Regions from separate parts of the Streptomyces afghaniensis genome, predicted to be linked through region 3. Evidence: riboswitches for the same ligand, from Rfam matches in the RefSeq annotation. Region 3 holds a riboswitch; each other region holds the start of a gene.
What was found. A riboswitch is a leader RNA that binds a small molecule or an ion and turns the genes downstream of it on or off. The one in region 3 is predicted to bind cyclic di-AMP.

Region 1 (5,308 bases), 220 kb from region 3:
TCGGCCGGCGAGATACGTCAGACCCCGGGCTCAACTCCACGTACTGCTCCGGTATGACACGAGAGGGCTGCTTCTCCCCCGACCCGTAGGGGTCGTGGGGGAAAACGCGCTAGCCGGCCCGGTGCACCACGGCGTCGGACAGCTCCACCAGCGCCGTCTTCGCGGCGCACTCGGGCAGCGGTGCCAGCGCCGAGCGGGCGTCCTGGGCGTAGCGGACGGTGTCCCGCCGGGCCTGCTCCAGCGCCGGGTGGGCCCGCAGCAGGCGCAGGGCCTCGGCGTGCCGGTCGTCGTCGGTGAGGTCGGAGTCCAGCAGCTCGCACAGGGCGATGTCGTCCGCGAGCCCGAGCCGGGCCGCACGCTCACGCAGCCGCAGCACCGGCAGCGTGGGGATGCCCTCGCGCAGGTCGGTGCCGGGGGTCTTGCCGGACTCGTGGGAGTCGGAGGCGATGTCCAGGACGTCGTCCGCGAGCTGGAAGGCGACGCCGAGCCGCTCGCCGTACTGGGTCAGCACGTCCACGACCGTCTCGTCGGCGCCGGACATCATGGCGCCGAACCGGCAGGACACCGCCACCAGCGAGCCGGTCTTGCCGCCCAGCACGTCCAGGTAGTGCTCGACCGGGTCGCGGCCGTCCTGCGGTCCGGCCGTCTCCAGGATCTGCCCGGTCACCAGCCGCTCGAACGCCTCGGCCTGCACCCGCACCGCCTCCGGGCCGAGGTCGGCCAGGATGTGCGAGGCGCGGGCGAAGAGGAAGTCACCGGTGAGGACCGCGACGGAGTTGCCCCAGCGGGCGTTCGCGCTCGCCACCCCGCGCCGCACGGTGGCCTCGTCCATCACGTCGTCGTGGTACAGCGTGGCGAGGTGGGTCAACTCCACGACGACGGCCGACGGCACGATCCCGGGCGCGTACCGGTCGCCGAACTGGGCCGAGAGCATCACGAGCAGCGGACGGAACCGCTTGCCGCCGGCCCGGACCAGGTGCTGGGCGGCCTCCGTGATGAAGGGCACCTCACTCTTGGTGGCCTCGAGCAAGCCTTCCTCGACAGCCGCCAATCCGGCCTGGACATCGGCTTCCAGAGCCTGGTCCCGCACGCTCAGCCCGAACGGCCCGACGTCGGTCACGAGGGGTCTCCTGTCTGCTGGTGTCTGCCGGTGATCACGCGGTTTGTCGATAGGTCGCTGCCATCACTCGAGTCAGCGTATCCGGTCACGTTTCGATCACCACCAGCGCCCAGGGTTACAGGCCGGGTGGTATCCGATCACGACCGCCATGTTTTTGATCAGCTCATAAGAGCAGACATTTATCGACTTACCAGGAGGTAGTGACGTATGCACGATTTGCCGTGATGGATAAGCGAATTCCCCTTGGTGCAAATTGCCCCACGGACTCGTGATCAGTGAGTTGAATCACGTTATCCCCTGTGACATCCCACTCCGGCACCGACCCGTACCTCCTTCCGCCGCACGCAAGTTGAGCCTTGGCTTCAGCAAAGGATCAAGCGCCTCATAAGCCTCTGACCAAGGTCAACCGCTCGAGATGTGACTCCGGTGCTTGTTCCCGACATGTGCTCTCGCATACGTTCCGGGCCTGTCCGGCGGACGCCGAATCCTGCCGCCGCCCGGACGCCCCACACCATCCGACTCACTCACGCAGGGCAGGAGCGGGGGACCCAGGTAAGTCGCCGGTCCGCGCAGCGGAACGGCTCGGGGTGAAGCCGCGTACGGCACACAGCGCCGTAGGCGGCCGGGCACCTCCCGGCCCGAACCCGACAGCTCACCTCGCAGGCGCCGGAGAGGAACATCGCCATGCCCCGAGGCAAGCACCGTCGCCCCAGAAGCAGCCAGCTCACCCGCCGTGTCGCAGCCGTCGGCACCGGCGGAGCGGCACTCACCCTCCCGCTGCTCGGCGCGACGCAGGCCGGCGCCGCCCAGCCGGCCCAGAGCGCATCCGCCGTCGCGCAGTCCGTGCCGCAGGCCAAGACCTCCAAGTCCGTCACGTACACCGTCACCAAGGGCGACTCGCTCGCCCGCATCGCGGACAAATTCGACGTGTCGGGCGGCTGGAAGCAGCTCTACAAGGACAACCGCGCCGCCGTCGGCGACGACCCGAAGCTGATCCACCCGGGTCTGAAGCTGAAGGTGAAGACGGCCAAGACGGACGCCGTGAAGAAGACGGCCACCAAGTCCTCGGCCCCCGCCAAGCCGGCCGGCGGCGTCGCCCAGGCCACCCAGGCCTCCGCGAAGACCTACGCGAACAACCTGGACGGCTGGATCCGCGAGGCGCTGGACGTCATGGCGCAGAAGGGGATCCCGGGCTCGTACGACGGCATCTACCGCAACATCATGCGGGAGTCGTCCGGCAACCCCCTGGCGATCAACAACTGGGACTCGAACGCCGCCAAGGGCACCCCGTCCAAGGGTCTGCTCCAGGTCATCGACCCGACCTTCGCCGCCTACCACGTGCCCGGCACCTCCTTCGACCCGTACGACCCGGTCGCCAACATCACGGCGGCCTGCAACTACGCGGCGGCCCGCTACGGCTCGATCGACAACGTCAACGGCCCGTACTGAGCCGTCCCGCCCAGCAGCCGTTCGAGGACGACGGCGATGCCGTCGTCCTCGTTCGACAGGGTGATCTCGTCGGCCACGGCCTTGAGTTCGGGATGGGCGTTGGCCATGGCGACGCCGTGGGCGGCCCAGTCGAACATCGGGATGTCGTTGGGCATGTCCCCGAAGGCGACGGTGTCCGCCGGCCGCAGCCCCAGGTGCTCGGCGGCCAGCGCCAGGCCCGTCGCCTTCGTGACGCCGCACGGCTGGAGCTCGACCGTGCCGGGCCCCGACATCGTCACGGTCGCCAGTGAACCGACCACCGAGCGGGCCGTCGCCGCCAACTCGTCGTCGCTCAGGTAGGGGTGGCGCAGCAGCACCTTGCTGATGGGCGCGCCCCACAGGTCGTCGCGCCGGTCGACCCGCACCGCCGGCAGGGTCGGGTGCGGCATGAGGTAGCCCGGCTCGATGAGCGTGAGCCCGTCGACCCCGTCCTGGTCGACCGCGGCGTACACCTGCCCCACCTCGGCCTCGATCTTGCCGAGGGCGGTCTCCGCCAGTTCCCGGTCCAGGGTGATGGACCACAGCAGCCGGTCCGCGCCGGCGTCGTACACCTGCGCGCCCTGCCCGCACACCGCGAGCCCCGTACAGCCGAGGTCGTCCAGGAGCGGCCGCACTCTGGGCGCCGGCCGGCCCGTCACCACGAGGTGCTGGGCACCGGCGTCCGCCACCCGCGCGAGCGCGGCGAGGGACCGGTCGGACAGGGTGTCGTCGCCGCGCAGCAGCGTCCCGTCCAGGTCGGTGGCGATGAGTGAATATGCGATGGGTGCGGCCATGATCAGAGAATACGGACAGTGCGCCCTTTCGTTTCATCCCGCGGCGGACACCGATTGCCCGGTTGAAGGCCTCTGCACCAGTTGGCAACAACATGGTCCGCTACCTACCGTCGAGGCCGTCTCGGGCGGTACCTTCCAAGTGTCCAGGGGGGACTTGATCGGGGGGTCGGGTTGAGCAGTGGGCGTGTTCGTGTGGGTGTGCCCGGGGAGCTCGGCGAGGGGGAGAAGGAGCGCTGGCGCGCGCTGCGCGCGGCGTCGGAGACACCGCGCAACCCCTTCATGGAACCGGAGTTCACCGAAGCCGTCGGGCTGGTGAGGCCACAGGCACGGGTCGCGGTGGTGTACGAGGGGCTGGAGCCGGCCGGCTTCCTGCCCCATGAGCGGGGCCCGTTGGGGCAGGGCCGTGCGATCGGGCTGGGCGTCTCGGACACGCAGGGCGCGATCCTGCGGCCGGGGCTGCGGCTGGACACGGGCGAACTGCTGCGGCGCTGCTCGCTGTCGAGCTTCGCCTTCGACAACCTGGAGGCCGAGCAGCGGCTGTTCGTCCGGTACGCGGCCGAGGAGCACGCCACCTACGTCATCGACGTGGAGAAGGGCTACGAGACGTACGAGTCGGTGCTGCGCGCCCAGTCGCCGAAGTTCCTGAAGACCACCCTGGCCAAGGAGCGCAGGCTGGGCCGGCAGGTCGGCGAGCTGCGGTTCGTGTTCGACGAGCGTGAGCCGGCCGCGCTGCGCACGCTCATGGAGTGGAAGTCGGCGCAGTACCGAAGGACCGGCCGCCGGGACCGGTTCGCCCAGGAGTGGATCACCCGGCTCGTGGGGCGGCTGGCCGCGACCCGGGCACCGGAGTGCAGCGGCACGCTGTCCGTGCTGTACGCCGGTCAACGGCCGCTGGCCGCGCACTTCGGACTGCGCTCGGCGTCGGTCCTGGCCTGCTGGTTCCCGGCCTACGACCCGGAGTTCGCGAAGTACTCGCCCGGTCTGGTGCTGCACCTGCGCATGGCCGAGGCGGCGGCCGCCGAGGGCATCGGCATGCTCGATCTGGGGCGGGGCGCGGCCGAGTACAAGGACGCGCTGAAGACGGGAGAACTGCCCGTGTACGAGGGTGCGGTGACGCGCCCCGGGGCGGGCGCGGCGCTGCACTGGCTGAGCCGCGAGCCGGCGCGCCGCGTGCACAGCTACGTCCGCGGCAGGCCACGGCTCGCGGCGCTGGCCGCGCGGACCCTGAAGGGCGCGGCTCGGCTGCGCCGTACCTGACGACGAGGGGGGAGGGCCCATGGCCCGTTCAGCACGTGCGCAGGAGGAGATACGGCGGTTCCTGGACATCGGGGCGGTGCAGGTCGCCGAGCTGGACCTCGACGGTGACGAGGCGGTGCTCAGACCGGGCCCGGGGAGCCCGCCGGTGACGCATGGCGAGGTGTTCGTACTGGTCAGGCGGAGCGGGCGGCCGGTGGGGACGCTGCTCGGGCGGGTGCCTGAGGGGGCGGACGCGAAGGCGGTGCTCGCGGCGCGGGCGCGGGCGGAGTGTGCGGCCGCGCGGGGTGGTGAGCCCGGGGACGGTGGCGGGGCCGGGGAAGGTTCTGAGGCCCGGGAAGGTCGCGGGCCCGGGCAGGCTCGTGAGGCCGGTGAGCCTCCGTACACGAGTGTCGTCGTCGCCACCCGGGAGCGTGCCGGGCAGTTGGCCCGGGCGCTGGATTCGCTGCTGGCACAGGACCATCCGCGGTTCGAGATCGTCGTCGTGGACAACGCCCCGGTGACGAGCGAGACGCGGGAGCTGATCGAGCGGAAGTACGCCGAGCGCGTGCGGTACGTCCGCGAGCCGGTGCCCGGCCTCGCGGTCGCTCACAACACGGGGCTCGCGGCCGTGCGGGGAGAGGTCGTCGCCTTCACGGACGACGACGTGGTCGCCGATCCGAGCTGGCTGACC
Region 2 (5,308 bases), on a different contig from region 3:
GCACGCCGTGTTCGCCGCACTCGGTGACGACCTCGGGCACGTGCTCGGCCGGCACGGCGACGACCGCGAGGTCGACCGGGCCGTCGATGTCCCGCACCGAGCGGTGTGCGGGCACCCCGTCGAGCTCCTTCTGTCCCTCGGGGAGTGCCCTGTTCACGGCGTAGAGGCGGCCGGTGTACCCGGCGTCGCGGATGTTGCCGAGGACGCTGCGGCCCACGCCGCCCGGGGTGCGCCCGGCTCCGATGACGGCGACCGAGCCGGGGGCGAGCAGCCGCTGCACGGACCGGGCCTCGGCGCGGTGCTCGCGCGCGTACTGGACGGCGAGGGAGCGGTCGGTGGGTTCGAGGTCGAACTCCAGACGGACGACGCCGTCCTCGAAGCTGCGTTTCTGGGTGTACCCGGCGTCCGTGAACACCTTGATCATTTTGTTGTTGGCGGGCAGCACCTCGGCGGCGAAGCGGCGGATGCCGCGCTCACGGGCGACGGCGGCGATGTGTTCCAGGAGAGCGGAGGCGACGCCCCGGCCCTGGTGGGCGTCCTGCACCAGGAAGGCGACCTCGGCCTCGTCGGCGGGCGCGGACGCGGGCGTTCCGTCCGCGCCGATCCGGTCGTAGCGTACGGTGGCGATGAACTCGCCGCCGACTGTGGCCGCGAGTCCCACCCGGTCCACAAAGTCGTGGTGCGTGAAGCGGTGGACGTCCTTGGCGGACAGGCGAGGGTACGGCGCGAAGAAGCGGTAGTACTTCGACTCGTCGGAGACCTGCTCGTAGAAGCTGACCAGGCGCTCGGCGTCATCAACGGTGATGGGCCGGATGCGCGCGGTACCACCGTCGCGCAGCACCACGTCGGCTTCCCAGTGGGCGGGATACTCGTGCCGGTCCGGCGAGGTCTGCATGGGCCCCAGAGTACGTCTGGCGTCCGACAGCGGCGCGAGGCAGTCTGTGGAGGGCGTCAGCCGGGTCGAGGCCGCGACCCGACGGCACCCCGGGGCGGTACGTCAGGACCGCCCCGGCGCAGCTTCACGTATGGGAAACTGGTCTAGACAACCCTGAAAACCGAAGGGCAGCAACACATGGCTGAGCGCCGCGTCAACGTCGGCTGGGCCGAGGGCCTCCACGCCCGCCCCGCCTCCATCTTCGTCCGAGCCGCCACGGCCGCAGGCGTCCCGGTGACGATCGCCAAGGCAGACGGCAACCCCGTCAACGCGGCCTCCATGCTGGCCGTCCTCGGCCTCGGCGCCCAGGGCGGTGAGGAGATCGTCCTCGCCTCCGACGCCGAGGGTGCGGACGTCGCCCTGGACCGGCTGGCGAAGCTGGTCTCCGAGGGCCTCGAGGAACTGCCCGAGACCGTCTGAGCATTCTTCCGCGCCTGATCCGGTACCCCTGGTCCGGTGCATCCTGAGGGGCTCGTCCGAATTCATCGGGCGAGCCCTTCGCCATTCCCGGGCGCGGGTCGCCATTTCCGGTCACGGGTCGTGAATTCCCCGTTCCCGGGCAGCAGAAATAATCCCCCGCGAATTACCTGCTCTTTGTATACGGCTCCTGTGTTAATGCCGCAGGCTCGCCGTGTTTACGGGATGTTGCGAGTTCCTCACACGCTCGGCCCGCTCCCCGGCGGAGCCGAAACGCAGCCGGTGCGCGGCCGTCGCGCGCTCGGTGTGCAGCGCCGTGACCGCCCGCGCGCGCTCGCTGTCCCCGCGCGCCACCGCGTCCACGATCGCGCCGTGCTCGGTCCAGGACTCCACGGGCCCGGCCGGCGCCTCCACGGTGTACATCCAGGCGATCTTGTGACGGAGCTGGGTGAGCATCGAGGTCAGCGCGGGGCTGCCGGAGGCCTGCGCGAGCGTCTCGTGGAACCAGCCGCCCAGGGAGCGCAGGTCGTCGCTGTTGCCCCGGCGGGCGCGCTCCTGGCCGAGCCTGACCAGGCCGCGCAGGACCTTCAGATGCGCCTCGGTGCGGCGCTGGGCGGCGCGGGCAGCGCCGAGCGGCTCCAGCAGCAGCCGCATCTCCAGCAGGTCGGCGGCCTCCTGCTCGGTGGGTTCGGCGACGCACGCGCCCGCGTGCCGCCGGGTCACCACGAAGCCCTCGGCCTCCAGGGTGCGCAGGGCCTCCCGGACGGGGACGCGCGAGACGCCGTAGCGGCGGGCGAGGAGTTCCTCGGTCAGCCGGCCGCCGCGTTCGTAGACACCCGCGACGATGTCGTCCCGGATGGCCGTGCACACCGAGTGCGCGGGAATGCGCATGACCGACCTCCGTTTAATCCCCGTGAAACGTCGAACGAGTGACGCGTGTTCCGTGACTCTATTGCAATGAGCCGGAATTTCCGACGGCAGACCGGAATCCAGGGATATTTTTTGGACAGCCGGGCGGCACAAACGCCGAAAGCCCCGGCTCGGGGAGCCGGGGCCTCGGGGAAGCGGAGTGGTACGCCGTCAGACGCTCACGCCGTGCGAGCGGAGGTAGGCGACGGGGTCGATGTCGGAGCCGTACTCGGGGCTCGTACGGGCCTCGAAGTGCAGATGCGGGCCGGTGACGTTGCCGGTCGCGCCGGACAGGCCGATCTGCTGGCCCGGGGTGACCCGCTGGCCCACCGAGACGCTGATGGACGACAGGTGGCCGTACTGGGTGTACGTGCCGTCGTTCATCTTGATCACGATCTGGTTGCCGTAGGACCCGCCCCAGCCGGCCTCGACGACCTCTCCCATGCCGACCGCGTGGACGGAGGTGCCGCTGGCGGCGTGGAAGTCGACACCGGTGTGGCTGCCGGAGGACCACAGGCCGCTGCTGGCCTGGTAGCCGGTGGAGACGTACGAACCGGAGATCGGGGGCACGAAGGTGTTAAGGCGCTTGCGCTCGGCCTCGCGGGCGGCGCGCTCCTTGGCCTCGCGGGCCTTCTCGGCCGCCTCCTTGGCCTCCTTGGCCGCCTCGGCGGCCCGCTCGCGGGCGGCCTCCTCGGCCTTCTTCTTGGCGGCGGCCTCCTCGGCGGCCTGCTTCTGGGCCGCGGCCTGGGCGTCGATCTGCTGGGCCACGGTGTCGCCCATGGTGACGACGGGGGTGAGGCCGGTCTGCTCGACGGCCGGCTCGGCGGCGAAGGCGGCCGGAGCGGCCACGGTGCCGATGACGCCGGTGGTGGCGAGGGCCGCGACCCCCGCCGCGCGGGCCGTGCCGCGGTGGATCCTGCTGGGACGACGGTGCTTCCCGGTGGCGCGGGTGAACGCCATGGAGTGCCTGGTCCTTTCCTTCCTTCTCGCCTACCGGGTTAGCTGACGGGTTCGGAGCAGGAAGGTCTCCTACGGACCCCCTCGCGGCTCGCGCGGGCGTCCGATTCACCCCAGGGACTGCGGTTGGGTCCCCGGCTCCCCTGGCTCGCGCCGTACGGGGACTCGGCGATGACTGTCCGGTGCCGCGGGTGCGGCGCACTGCCTGACGAACAGCCCGGACGACGCTAAGCGGGGCCACTTTCAATTCCCAAACGGATCCGGCTTTTTGTAGCGCATCCCACAGGGCAGACAGGCAACCTCCGTGCCAATTCGGGCATAAAGGAGCCCTGGTGCCTTAGGAAGACAACCAGGGCTCCTCGCGCGCGTGCCCCTACTCGGCGGCGACGACCGTGACTTCGCCGATGCCCAGGGCCTCCACCGGGCCCTTGATCTGCGCCGCGTCACCCACGAGCACGGTCACCAGACGGTCCACCGGGAAGGCGCTGACGACCGCCGCGGTGGCCTCCACGGTGCCGGTCGCGGCGAGCTGCCGGTACAGCGTGGCCTGGTAGTCGTCGGGCAGGTGCTGCTCGACCTGGTCGGCCAGCGTGCTCGCGACGGCCGCCGCCGTCTCGTACTTCAGCGGCGCCACACCGACCAGGTTCTGCACGGCGACGTCCCGCTCGGCGTCGGTCAGTCCCCCGGCGGCGAGGGTGCTCAGCACCGTCCAGAGGTCCTGGAGGGCGGGGCCGGTGTTGGGGGTGTCCACGGAGCCGGTGATGGCGAGCATCGCGGCACCGGTCCCGTCCGGGGCGGACCTGAGGACCTGGCCGAACGCCCGCACACCGTAGGTGTAGCCCTTCTCCTCGCGCAGCACGCGGTCCAGGCGGGAGGTGAGGGTGCCGCCGAGGCAGTACGTGCCGAGCACCTGCGCGGGCCACACACGGTCGTGCCGGTCCGGGCCGATGCGGCCGATGAGCAGCTGCGTCTGGACCGCACCGGGGCGGTCCACGATGACGACCCGGCCCGTGTCGTCGGCGGTCACCGGCGGCACCGGGTGCGGCTCGGCCGCGGATCCGGTCCAGGAGCCCAGCGTGTCGCTCAGCAGGGCGTCGAGGTCGATGCCGGTGAGGTCGCCGACGACCACGGCGGTGGCCGTGGCGGGCCTGACGTGCCGCTCGTAGAAGGCGCGTACGGCCGCGGAGTCGATCGCGGCGACCGTCTCCTCGGTGCCCTGGCGGGGCCGCGACATGCGCGAGCCTGCCGGGAAGAGCTCCTTGGAGAGCTCCTTGGCGGCGCGCCGGGAGGGGTTGGCCAGCTCGTGCGGGATCTCGTCGAGGCGGTTGCGGACGAGCCGCTCGACCTCGCTGTCCGCGAACGCGGGAGCCCTCAGGGCGTCGGCGATCAGGCCGAGCCCCTTGGCGAGCCGGGAGGCCGGCACCTCCAGGCTGAGCCGGACGCCGGGGTGGTCGGCGTGTGCGTCGAGGGTGGCGCCGGCACGCTCCAGCTCGGCGGCGAAGTCCTCGGCGGAGTGCTTGTCGGTGCCCTCGGAGAAGGCCCGGGCCATGATCGTGGCCACGCCGTCGAGGCCGGCCGGCTCGGCGTCCAGGGGTGCGTCCAGCAGCACCTCCACGGCGACGACCTGCTGGCCGGGGCGGTGGCAGCGCAGGACCGTCAGGCCGTTGCCAAGAGTGCCGCGCTCGGGGGCCGGGAAGGCCCACGGCTTGGCCTCGCCCGCCTGCGGCTGGGGGTGGAAGTCCATCGTGGCGAGCTCGGTCACTTGGCCGCCTCCTCGTTCTCGTTCAGGGCCGCGGCTGCGGTGTCCTCGGTGGTGTCGGCGTCCTCGGCGGTCTCCGTGTCGCCCGTCTCGCCGGCGACGGGCTCGTAGACGAGCACCGCGCGGTTGTCGGGCCGCAGGCGGGCCTTGGCGACCTCCTGGACCTCCTCGGCCGTCACCTCCAGCACCCGCTGTACGGCCGTCAGGGCCAGCTGGGGGTCGCCGAACAGCACGGCGTACCGGCACAGTTCGTCGGCGCGGCCGGCGACCGTGCCGAGCCGGTCCAGCCACTCGCGCTCCAACTGGGCCTGGGCGCGCTCCATCTCCTCGGC
Region 3 (5,308 bases):
GCGAGTTCCTGGAGGTTCTCGATCCGGGTCTCGTCCTGCGGGTCGGTGGAGGCCTGCAACTCGGCGAGGTACCCGGTGCGTTCCAGGACGGCCTCCAGCACGGTGGCCGGTCCGGCGCCGGACTCGACGATCGTCCGGAGGTCCTCCATCAGCGTGTTGAACCGCTTGACGGCGTTGGTGGAGCGCGCGGCCATGCCGTACGCCTCGTCCACACGCTTCAGCGCCTGCGGGAAGCTGATCTTCTCCCGCTGGGCGAGGGCGTCGATCATCGCCTCGGCGCGGTCGCCGATGCCCCGCTTGGGGACGTTGAGGATCCGGCGCAGCGGCACCGAGTCCTCCGGGTTGGCCAGCACGCGCAGGTAGGCCAGGACGTCCCGGACCTCCTTGCGCTCGTAGAAGCGGACCCCGCCGACGACCTTGTAGGGCAGGCCGACGCGGATGAAGATCTCTTCGAAGACACGGGACTGGGCGTTGGTGCGGTAGAACACCGCGACGTCGCCGGCCTTCGCCTCGCCGGCGTCCGTGAGGCGGTCTATCTCGTCGGCGACGAACTGCGCCTCGTCGTGCTCGGTGTCGGCGACGTACCCGGTGATCGTGGCGCCCGCGCCCGCGTTGGTCCACAGGTTCTTGGGGCGGCGGGACTCGTTGCGCTCGATGACCGCGTTGGCCGCGCTGAGGATCGTCTGGGTGGAGCGGTAGTTCTGCTCCAGCAGGATCGTCGTCGCGTCCGGGTAGTCCTCCTCGAACTGGAGGATGTTGCGGATCGTCGCGCCGCGGAAGGCGTAGATCGACTGGTCTGCGTCACCCACGACGCACAGCTCGGCGGGCGGGACCTCGGCCTCGGGCGGTACGTCGACGGGGTGCTCGGAGGTGCCGACGAGCTCCCGCACGAGGGCGTACTGGGCGTGGTTGGTGTCCTGGTACTCGTCCACCAGCACGTGGCGGAAGCGGCGGCGGTAGTGCTCGGCGACGTCCGGGAAGGCGCGCAGCAGGTTGACCGTCGTCATGATCAGGTCGTCGAAGTCGAGGGCGTTCGCCTCGCGCAGCCGCGACTGGTACATCGCGTAGGCCTGGGCGAGGGTCTTCTCGAAGCCGTCCGTGGCCTGGGCGGCGAAGTCCTCCTCGTCGATCAGCTCGTTCTTCAGGTTGCTGATCTTGGCGCTGAAGGACTTCGGCGGGAAGCGCTTGGGGTCGAGGTCGAGGTCGCGGCAGACCAGGGCCATCAGGCGCTTGGAGTCGGCGGCGTCGTAGATCGAGAAGGAGGACGTGAAGCCGAGCTTCTTGCTCTCGCGCCGCAGGATGCGCACGCACGCGCTGTGGAAGGTCATCACCCACATCGCGTTCGCCCGTGGGCCGACGAGCTGCTCGACGCGCTCCTTCATCTCGCCCGCGGCCTTGTTGGTGAAGGTGATCGCGAGGATCTGGCCCGGGTGCACGCCCCGCTCGGCGAGCAGGTGGGCGATGCGGTGCGTGAGCACGCGGGTCTTGCCGGAGCCGGCGCCGGCCACGATGAGCAGCGGGGAGCCGGAGTGCACGACGGCGGCGCGCTGGTTGTCGTTCAGCCCCTCCAGGAGGGCGGCGGTGTCCACCACCGGGCGCGGGGCGCCGTCGCGGTAATAGGCGTCCCGGTCCGGGGGCACGTCGAACTTCCCGCCGAACAGATCGTCCGGAACCGGCTCCGGTACGTGATCGTCCTCGGGTGGCGGCGGGGGCTCGTCCGCGGGGCCCCGCTGGGCCTGGAGGTCCGCCAGGAAGCTGTCGTCAAAGAGGCTGCTCATCGCTCTCCGAGTCTAGGGCGCCCCACTGACAGCCCGCCGCCGCCCTGAGAACATCGCCGAAACGACCCCTTCGTCACCCTGCATCCCCGCATGATCACAGTCCGCTACAGACGTCACGATTATGGACGACTCGTGACCAACCCCCCTTGACCGGTCACTCTCGGCGACGCTCCGGGATAAGGTCACGAAAATGTATCGGGCATATCACCCATCAACCTTCACAAGGGCCACACCAGTTGGCTACCGTGCGGGCAGGCCGCACGACCCCCACCGGCGAACGTCGCCGGGCCGCGCGGCCTCCGCCGAGTCCGGTGTGCCGCAGCGGCAGCCGGAGCCGGGGACCCAACCGAGAAACTCTGGGGTGAATCGGCCCGACTCCCTCCACGGAGACGGCCGTAGGGCAACCCTTCCGATGTACCCGCCCGAACCCGACAGCTAACCCGGTAGGCGGAGCATGGAAGGAGTCGCCTCCCTTGGCGTCGCACCGCAAGTCGCGTCCCGCTGGTACGCGCGTCGCAGGCATACGGACCCCCGCCCTCGCAACGGCGGCCCTCACGTCCGTGGCCCTGCTGTCCCAGTCGGCCAACGCCGCCCCCGAGGCCGACGGCAAGCCGAGTCTCGAGGAAGTCGAGAAGAAGGTCGACGACCTGTACCGCCAGGCCGAGTCGGCGACCGACAAGTACAACTCGGCCAAGGAAAAGACCACCAAGCAGCGAAAGCGCGTCGACACCCTTCTCGACGACGTCGCCAAGCGCACCCAGAAGCTCAACGAGGCACGGGAGGAACTCGGTTCCTTCGCCGCCGCCCAGTACCGCACCGGCGCCTCCGCCCCGGACACGGCGACGTTCCTGCTCGCGGACACCCCGCAGGACTACTTCGACCAGACCCAGCTGATGGACCGGATGACCGGCCGTCAGAAGGTCGCGGTCGACGACTACGTCACCCAGCAGTCCGAGACGATGAAGAAGCGCCAGGAGGCCACCGAGAGCCTCGAGACGCTGACCGAGACGCAGGGCGACCTGAAGACGGCCAAGGCGACCGTCCAGCAAAAGCTCGCCGACGCCCGCGAGCTGCTGTCGAAGCTGACCGCCGAGGAGAAGGCGCGGCTCGCGGCGATCGAGAGGGAGAAGCAGCAGGAGGCCGCCCGCAAGGCCGCCGAGCTGGCCCGGCAGCAGGCCGCGCAGCAGAAGGCGCAGGAGGAGGCCGCCCAGCAGCAGGACAGCGGCTCCTCGTCGGCCGGCTCCGGCTCGTCCTCCTCGACAGCCCCGGCCGACTCCTCCTACGCCACCAAGGCCGAGAAGGCGCTCGCCTTCGCCCGTGCCCAGATCGGCAAGCCGTACGTCTGGGGCGCCGTCGGCCCCGGTTCCTACGACTGCTCCGGCCTCACCCAGGCCGCCTGGAAGGCCGCGGGCGTCACCCTGCCGCGCACGACCTACGACCAGGTCAACGCCGGCACCACGGTCCCGCTGGCCGACGCCCAGCCCGGTGACCTGGTCTTCTTCTACGACGACGTCACCCACGTCGGCATCTACATCGGCAACGGCATGATGATCCACGCCCCGAAGCCCGGCACCTACGTGCGCGAGGAGTCGATCTACTACGACGGCGAGTCGGCGATCCACAGCGTGGTGCGGCCCGCCTGAGGGCCGTAGGTCACGGCATGCGGATCACTGAGGGCACGCGCGCGTGAGGGCGCTCGCGCGTTTTTGAGGCGCCCGCGCGTGCCCCGCTCACATCGCGCGCGGCGCCTCCTAGCATCGGCCCCATGCCCGGCCCCTCCCCCTCCACCGACTGGTGGGCGCAGCGCGCGCCGTCCGCCAGTGCCGCCGTACTGACGACCGGCACCCTGTCGGTCGGTCTGGATCTGGCGGGGTACGGCGTCCTCTCCCGTATCGCCCTCGGCGTGGCCTGCGCGGCCTGGCTGATGCTCGCCGCGGACTTCACCCTGCGGCTGCTGCCGGCCGGCACGAGGTGGCGGTCGTACGCGGGGGTGCCGGGCCTTGTGGACACCGTGGCGGCGGCCGCCCTCACCACCGTGGCGGCGACGGCCGTCCTGGGCACCGGCTTCTCGGCGGCCGGCTCGCAGGCTCTGGCCGCGGCCCTGCTGGTGCTGGCCGTACTGCTCTGGCCCGTGCCGCTGGCCCTCCCCGCGCAGGACGGGGAGCGGCGCAGGCCCGGGACCGTGTTCACGCGCTGCATGGCCACACAGGGGCTCGCCGTGCTCGGCGCCACGCTCGCCGCTGCCGAGTCGGCCGCCTGGCTGGCCCACGCGGCGCTGGTGCTGTTCTGGCTGGGGCTCGTGCTGTACGTCCTCGCCCTGGCCCGTTTCGACGTGCGGCAGGTGGCGGAGGGGCGCGGCGACCACTGGCTCGTGGCCGGGGCGCTCGCGCTCTCGGCGCTGGCCGGGGCACGGCTGATCAGCTCCGACAGCGCGCAGCTGTACCTGTGGAACGTCGACGACCGCGGCACCCTGAGCCATGTGACGGTCGCGCTGCTCGTGCTCACACTGGTCTGCTGCGCCGTCCTGCTCGCCGCCGAGTTCCTTCGGCCCCGGCCCCGCACCGACATCCGCCGCTGGGCGACCGTGTTCACCTGGGCCATGACGGCGACGGCCGCACTGGCCGTCGCCGCCGCCCTCGACGTCTCCTGGCTCGACGGCCTGGGGGAGGTACTGCTGTGGGTCTCGGTGGCCGCGTGGCTCGTGGTCACCGCCTGGACGGTCGCCTCGGCCCGGGCCTGCGCCGTGCCCGGCCGGGTCAGGTCCAGAGCACGGCGATGAAGACGTTCGCCGTGGTCAGCGCCCCGACGAGGCCGAACAGGCCCTTGTCCACCTGCTCGTCGTCCCGCTTCACGTAGACCAGGCCGAGGATCACGATCAGCAGGGCCAGCTTCACGCCGATCTTGATGTTGTTCACGGACTGGTCGTCGGCCTGGTTGAGGCCGACCAGGATCACACCGGTGACCAGCATCGTCAGCGCGCCGTGCAGCATCGCGGGGGTGTAGCGGGCGGTGCCCTCGCCCATCGCCTTCATCTGGGTGAGGAAACCGCCGAGGAGGGATGCGATGCCGATGATGTGGAGGCCGACGAAGAGGTGGATGAGTACGTCCATGAGGCCGGAGCCTAATCAGGGGCTCCACAGCCGCCCGACACCGGCCCGTCGGGTGCATATATGCGCCCCATAGCACCCGCCCGCCGCCTCGAACCCATGATTCGGCGCATCGGTCATCACGCTGAGTCAAGTCGACGGCGGCGGGACGAGGGCACGGTCGCATACGGTCACCGCCGGTCCTCTCGGGACACTTCCGCGCAGCCGCCACCGGGCCGCCGCGGCGACGTTTAGCGTCCTCCCCCAGGTGTCCGGCTCCCCACCGCCGCCCGGGCCAGGGGCGGCAGTCGGACGCCACCGCCGAGAAGATCCGGCGGCGGTCCGCTTCCCCTGTGCGGGCCGCCGCCGGACGCGCAGGCCGCCCGTCCGCTCCCCCTGGCGGCCGTACGCACCCGTCGGCGGTCGCAGGAAAGGACGTGGCCC
Region 4 (5,308 bases), on a different contig from region 3:
AGAACTCGGCCTCCTGGTCCCCGGAGATCACCTCGGGCTCGACGCCCAGGATGTCCAGCACGCCGCGCACGAACTCGTCGCGGTTCTCGGCGTCGCGGGAGGCGGAGGTGGCGACGAACCGCAGCCGCTCCGCCCCGTGCTCCTTGATGACCGTGGCGTACTCGCGGCACGCCGCGAAGGTCCGCTGGAGCGCCTCGGGGGCGAGCCGGCCGGTGCGGTCGACGCCCTGCCCGAGCCGCACGATCGTCATCCGGCGGTCCAGGTCGGTCAGCTCGCCCGTAGCAGGGTCGGCGTCGGCGACCAGGAGCCGGATGGAGTTCGTACCGCAGTCCACGGCGGCGACCCGGGTCACTGGACGTCCTCCTCGACGGTCGTCACACAGGCGCCCTTGCGCCACCACTCGGGCAGCATGGCCAGGGCCTCGTCGCCCAGCGGGTTCACGCCCGGGCCGGCGGCCAGCGAGTGCGCCACCAGCACGTGCAGGCACTTCACCCGGTCCGGCATGCCGCCCGCACTCGGGAAGTTCTTCAGCTCCTCGATCTCGTCACGGCGCCTGATGTAGTCCTCGTGCGCCGCCCGGTACGCCGCCGCCAGCTCCGGGTCGGAGGCCAGCCGCTCGGTCATCTCCTTCATCACGCCGTTCGCCTCCAGCGTGCCGATCGCCGAGTTCGCCTTCGGGCACGTCAGGTAGTACAGCGTGGGGAACGGCGTCCCGTCCGGCAGCCGCGGGGCCGTCTCGACGACGTCGGGCTGCCCGCACGGGCACCGGTGCGCGATGGCGCGCAGGCCGCGCGGGGGCCGGCCGAGCTGCTGCTTGAAGGCCTCGACGTCCGCGTCGGTGGGCTCGGTGCGCGGGGTGGTCGGCGGGGGCGTTTCCATGACTGTGTTCAGGCTGTCTTTCTGGGTTCAGGTCACTGGCTGGGTTCCGGGTTCACTGGTCAAAGGCGTCGGCCTTGTCGACCCCGTCCCAGACGTTCGAGTACCAGGGGCGGTCGGCCGCCCCGAGGTCGGCGTGCGACTGCTTCGCCGCGTGCGGGTCGACGACGATGAACCCCGTCTCCCCCGGCATGACGTAGTGCAACCGCTGCCGGATCTGCTGCTCCGCGTACGCGTCGTCCTGCCAGCGCGCCTTCTGGTCGCGCAGCCGTTCGACGCGCTGCCGGGCCTGCTGCTGTTCGCGCTGGAGGTCGTCGATCTCGGCGCGCTGCGAGACGTACTCCCGCATCGGGTAGGCCAGGGCCACGATCAGCGAGCACATCACCAGGGCGAGCAGCGCGGCCCGGCCGGTCAGCCGGGAGCGGCGCGCCTGGCGCCTGGTCTGGGAGCGGTAGACCCGGGCCGCGGTCTGCTCGCCGAGCAGCCGGATCCTGGTCGCGGTGGAGAACCGGTCCCGGTCCTTCACGGCCATGTCTGTCCGCCTCCCGCTCCACCGTCATACGCGCGTACGTCCCCGGACACGGTACGGGACCGAGTACGGGGACGTACGTACGACGCTGCCTCTTACGGGTCGGGCCTTTCGGCGATCAGCCCTTGAAGCGCGGGAAGGCGCTGCGGCCGGCGTACACCGCCGCGTCGTCGAGGATCTCCTCGATGCGCAGCAGCTGGTTGTACTTGGCGACGCGCTCGGAGCGGGCCGGGGCGCCGGTCTTGATCTGGCCGCAGTTGGTGGCGACGGCCAGGTCGGCGATGGTGACGTCCTCGGTCTCGCCGGAGCGGTGGGACATCATGCACTTGAAGCCGTTGCGCTGGGCCAGCTCGACGGCGTCCAGGGTCTCGGTGAGCGAACCGATCTGGTTGACCTTGACCAGCAGGGCGTTGGCCGCGCCCTCCTCGATGCCGCGGGCCAGGCGCTCGGGGTTGGTGACGAACAGGTCGTCGCCGACGAGCTGGACCTTGTCACCGAGCTTGGCGGTGATGGTCTTCCAGCCCTCCCAGTCGTCCTCGAACAGCGGGTCCTCGATGGAGACGAGCGGGTACGCGTCGACGAGCTCCGCGTAGTACTCGGTCATCTCGGCCGCCGAGCGCTCCTTGCCCTCGAAGGTGTAGACGCCGTCCTTGTAGAACTCGGACGCGGCGACGTCGAGCGCGAGGGCGATCTGCTCGCCGGGGGTGTAACCGGCCTCGTTGATCGCCTCGAGGATGAGGTCGAGGGCCTCGCGGTTGGAGCCGAGGTTCGGGGCGAAGCCGCCCTCGTCGCCGAGGCCGGTGGCGAGGCCCTTCGACTTCAGGACCTTCTTCAGCGTGTGGTAGACCTCGGCGCCCCAGCGCAGGGCCTCGGAGAAGGACTCCGCGCCGATCGGGGCGATCATGAACTCCTGGATGTCCACGTTGGAGTCGGCGTGCGAGCCGCCGTTCAGGATGTTCATCATCGGCACCGGCAGCAGATGCGCGTTCGGGCCGCCCAGGTAGCGGAACAGCGGCAGGTCGCTGGCCTCGGAGGCGGCGTGGGCGACGGCGAGGGAGACGCCGAGGATGGCGTTGGCGCCGAGGGAGCCCTTGTTGTCGGTGGCGTCCAGGTCGAACATGGCCTGGTCGATCAGGCGCTGCTCGGTGGCGTCGTAGCCGACCAGCTCCGGGCCGATCTGCTCGATGACCGCGAGGACGGCCTTCTCCACACCCTTGCCGAGGTAGCGGTTCGAGTCGCCGTCGCGCAGCTCGATGGCCTCGAAGGCGCCCGTGGAGGCGCCGGACGGGACGGCGGCACGACCGGTGCTGCCGTCGTCGAGGCCGACCTCGACCTCGACCGTGGGGTTGCCTCGGGAGTCCAGGATTTCCCGGGCTACGACGACGTCGATGGACGGCACGAGCATCTCCTTCTTCATGTGACGCGGGTACGCGGGCCGCGTGGACCCGGCGAGGCGCGGGCCGCGGTGGCTCGCGACATGAGCCTAACCGGCTCCGGGCGATCGGCCACCGGGTCGCCCACCCCATGGACAGAACCGAGAGTAAATTGTTTCCGAACGGAACAAAGCCGGATCGCAAAGACCGGCGGAAAAAACCCCGCCCCGGTGCGTACGGGGGAAGACGCACCGGGGCGGGGAACCCGTGGGGACGGGGATGGGCCGTGCCCGTGGGGACGGGCGGGGCGCTGCTTACTTCAGGTGCAGCTGCTGGCCCGGGTAGATCAGGTTGGCGTCCGTGACGATGTCCTTGTTCAGCTCGAACAGCTTCTCCCAGCCGCCCTCGACCTTGTGCTCGGTCGCGATGGAGCTGAGGGTGTCACCCTTGACGACCTTGTACTCGCCGTCGCCCTTCTTGACCTTCTTGCCGGTCGGGGTGGTGACGGTCTTCTGGGTCTTCTGGGTCTGGGCCGGGCGCTCGTCGGAGCGGGAGGCCGGCTGCTGCTCGGTCTGGCGGGTCTCGGTGGAGCCGCTGCTCTGCGCGGAGCCGCCGCTGTAGCCGGCGCTCGACAGACCCTTGCCGCAGACCGGCCAGGCACCCTTGCCCTGGCTCGCGAGGACCTTCTCGGCGATCTCGATCTGCTGCTCCTTGGTGGCCTGGTCGGCGGTGGAGGCGTACTTGGTGCCGCCGTAGCCGGACCAGGTGGAGGCGGAGAACTGCAGACCGCCGTAGTAACCGTTGCCGGTGTTGATGGACCAGTTGCCGCCGGACTCGCACTGGGCGACGGCGTCCCACTCGGAGGCGGTGGCGGCGGAGGCGTTGCCGGCCGCCATCAGCGGGGCGGCGACGGCGGCACCGGTGACACCGGCGATGGCGATGACCCGAGAGGCCTTGGACGGACGGCGGTGCGTGCCCTTGCCGGAAAACAGCATGGAGAGATCCCCTCACCGACGCCTGCGAGGTGAGCTGTCGGGTTCGGGCCGGTTGAGTTGCCCGGCCGCGTCCCTCCCGGGACACGGCTTCACCCCAAGCCCTTCCGGCACAACCGGCCGGTCGGGCACTTACCTTGGGTCCCCCGCTCCTGCCTACGGCGCTTGACGCGACGACTGTTCCCGTACGGCCGCTGGCAGGATTCGGCGTTGCGGCAGCCGGGGCTCGCGGTGGCGAGCGGTCATGACCGTAGACATGCGATCCGCGGAATTTCAAAGACGATCAGGGCTTCTGAGATCTATCTCTCACCGCACCGATAAGGGACATTAGCCGCGAACAGTGACGTGAACTCGCACGGTTTCAGGGTGACTTCCGCCGCCGTTTCCGTACTGCCCCACCGGCTACCTGTCGTCCGCTTCGCCCTCTACCGTGAGCTTCTGACCGGGGCGGATGAGGTTCGGGTCGGTACCGACGGCCGTCTCGTTCCCGACGTAGAGGGCGCGCCATCCGCCGCTGAGGTCGAGGGAGTTCGCGATGGACCAGAGAGTGTCGCCGGGCCGGACGGTGTAGGAGCCGTCCGTCGCCTCCCGGGAGGCTTCGTCGTCGCGCGAGGCGTGCCGTCCGGTGGACCCGGACGTACGGCCGTCCTCGCTCGCGGTGCCCTCGTCTGCACTGGGGCCGCGGTGGCGGCCGGAGGCGGTGCCGGTTTCGGTTTCGGCGGGTGCCGAAGAGCCGTCGTCCTGGCGGGAGTTGTCGGGCTTGTCACTCTCGGGGGCGGGCGACGGGTCCTGTGTCGAAGACTCGGCGGAATCGGACGACTTGTCGGACTTGTCAGTTTCGTCCTCCGGAGTCGATTGCCCGTCAGAGGGCGACTCGGTGGAGTCGAGCAGTCCGGGCGAGTCCGTCGGCGCGGACGAGTCGGAGGAGCTGGACGAGTCGGACGTGTCCGAATTCTTGTCCTGCTCAAGGCCGGAGAGCAGCCCGCAGGTGCGCCACGCGCCGACCCCCTGGTCGGCGAGGATTCTCTCGGCCACGGCTATCTGCTGGGAGCGGCTGGCCAGGTCGGCGCTCGGGGCGTAGTCGAGGCCGCCGTGGTTCTCCCAGTCCTCCTGGGACAACTGGAGGCCGCCGAAGTACCCGTTGCCGCTGTTCTGGCTCCAGGCGCCGCCGGTCTCGCAGTCCGCGACCCGGTCCCAGGTCGTGCCGTCGGCCGCGCTGGCACCGGAGGCCCCGAGGAGCGGAATCGCGATGGCGGAGCCGGTCACCCCGGCCGCGACGAGGAGAGCCGGAGCCTGGCGGGGGCGACGGTGCCGACCGTTCCCGGAGAGCATACGGAGACCTTTCGCGAGACAGCAGTGACCGGCGCGGCGCCGGGTCCCCCCAGGGCCGCGCTGATGATGGGTGAACGTATCGGCAGACGATCACTTGTCACAAGTTCATGCCGCGCAGATCACGTGAAGATCACAGGTCTGATGTTTCGTCACTTCATGCCGCCGAGAACTCCACCGGCAGCGTGCGCAGCCCGCGCATGATGAGG

Region 1: another riboswitch for cyclic di-AMP. It lies ahead of ACH4G3_RS23465 (transglycosylase SLT domain-containing protein); the one in region 3 lies ahead of ACH4G3_RS24530 (C40 family peptidase).
Region 2: another riboswitch for cyclic di-AMP. It lies ahead of ACH4G3_RS00505 (M23 family metallopeptidase); the one in region 3 lies ahead of ACH4G3_RS24530 (C40 family peptidase).
Region 4: another riboswitch for cyclic di-AMP. It lies ahead of ACH4G3_RS29255 (transglycosylase family protein); the one in region 3 lies ahead of ACH4G3_RS24530 (C40 family peptidase).

What each region holds. Positions count from the first base shown of each region.
Region 1 covers NZ_JBIRGJ010000006.1:223,899-229,206, reverse strand. The annotation lists gene ACH4G3_RS23470 (polyprenyl synthetase family protein) at 110-1,120, opposite strand; cyclic di-AMP (ydaO/yuaA leader) riboswitch at 1,632-1,801, shown strand; gene ACH4G3_RS23465 (transglycosylase SLT domain-containing protein) at 1,805-2,569, shown strand; gene ACH4G3_RS23460 (HAD family hydrolase) at 2,533-3,381, opposite strand; gene ACH4G3_RS23455 (GNAT family N-acetyltransferase) at 3,553-4,638, shown strand; gene ACH4G3_RS23450 (glycosyltransferase family 2 protein) at 4,658-5,308, shown strand, end outside.
Region 2 covers NZ_JBIRGJ010000001.1:122,168-127,475, reverse strand. The annotation lists gene ACH4G3_RS00520 (bifunctional acetate--CoA ligase family protein/GNAT family N-acetyltransferase) at 1-895, opposite strand, end outside; gene ACH4G3_RS00515 (HPr family phosphocarrier protein) at 1,073-1,354, shown strand; gene ACH4G3_RS00510 (GntR family transcriptional regulator) at 1,547-2,242, opposite strand; gene ACH4G3_RS00505 (M23 family metallopeptidase) at 2,432-3,220, opposite strand; cyclic di-AMP (ydaO/yuaA leader) riboswitch at 3,234-3,398, opposite strand; gene ACH4G3_RS00500 (M16 family metallopeptidase) at 3,591-4,979, opposite strand; gene ACH4G3_RS00495 (M16 family metallopeptidase) at 4,976-5,308, opposite strand, start outside.
Region 3 covers NZ_JBIRGJ010000006.1:444,126-449,433, reverse strand. The annotation lists gene pcrA (DNA helicase PcrA) at 1-1,778, opposite strand, end outside; cyclic di-AMP (ydaO/yuaA leader) riboswitch at 2,069-2,243, shown strand; gene ACH4G3_RS24530 (C40 family peptidase) at 2,252-3,421, shown strand; gene ACH4G3_RS24525 (SLAC1 family transporter) at 3,544-4,557, shown strand; gene ACH4G3_RS24520 (hypothetical protein) at 4,535-4,888, opposite strand.
Region 4 covers NZ_JBIRGJ010000008.1:98,241-103,548, forward strand. The annotation lists gene ACH4G3_RS29235 (Ppx/GppA phosphatase family protein) at 1-352, opposite strand, end outside; gene ACH4G3_RS29240 (DUF501 domain-containing protein) at 349-879, opposite strand; gene ACH4G3_RS29245 (FtsB family cell division protein) at 932-1,408, opposite strand; gene eno (phosphopyruvate hydratase) at 1,524-2,804, opposite strand; gene ACH4G3_RS29255 (transglycosylase family protein) at 3,093-3,773, opposite strand; cyclic di-AMP (ydaO/yuaA leader) riboswitch at 3,778-3,944, opposite strand; gene ACH4G3_RS29260 (transglycosylase family protein) at 4,173-5,102, opposite strand; gene ACH4G3_RS29265 (cytochrome P450 family protein) at 5,257-5,308, opposite strand, start outside.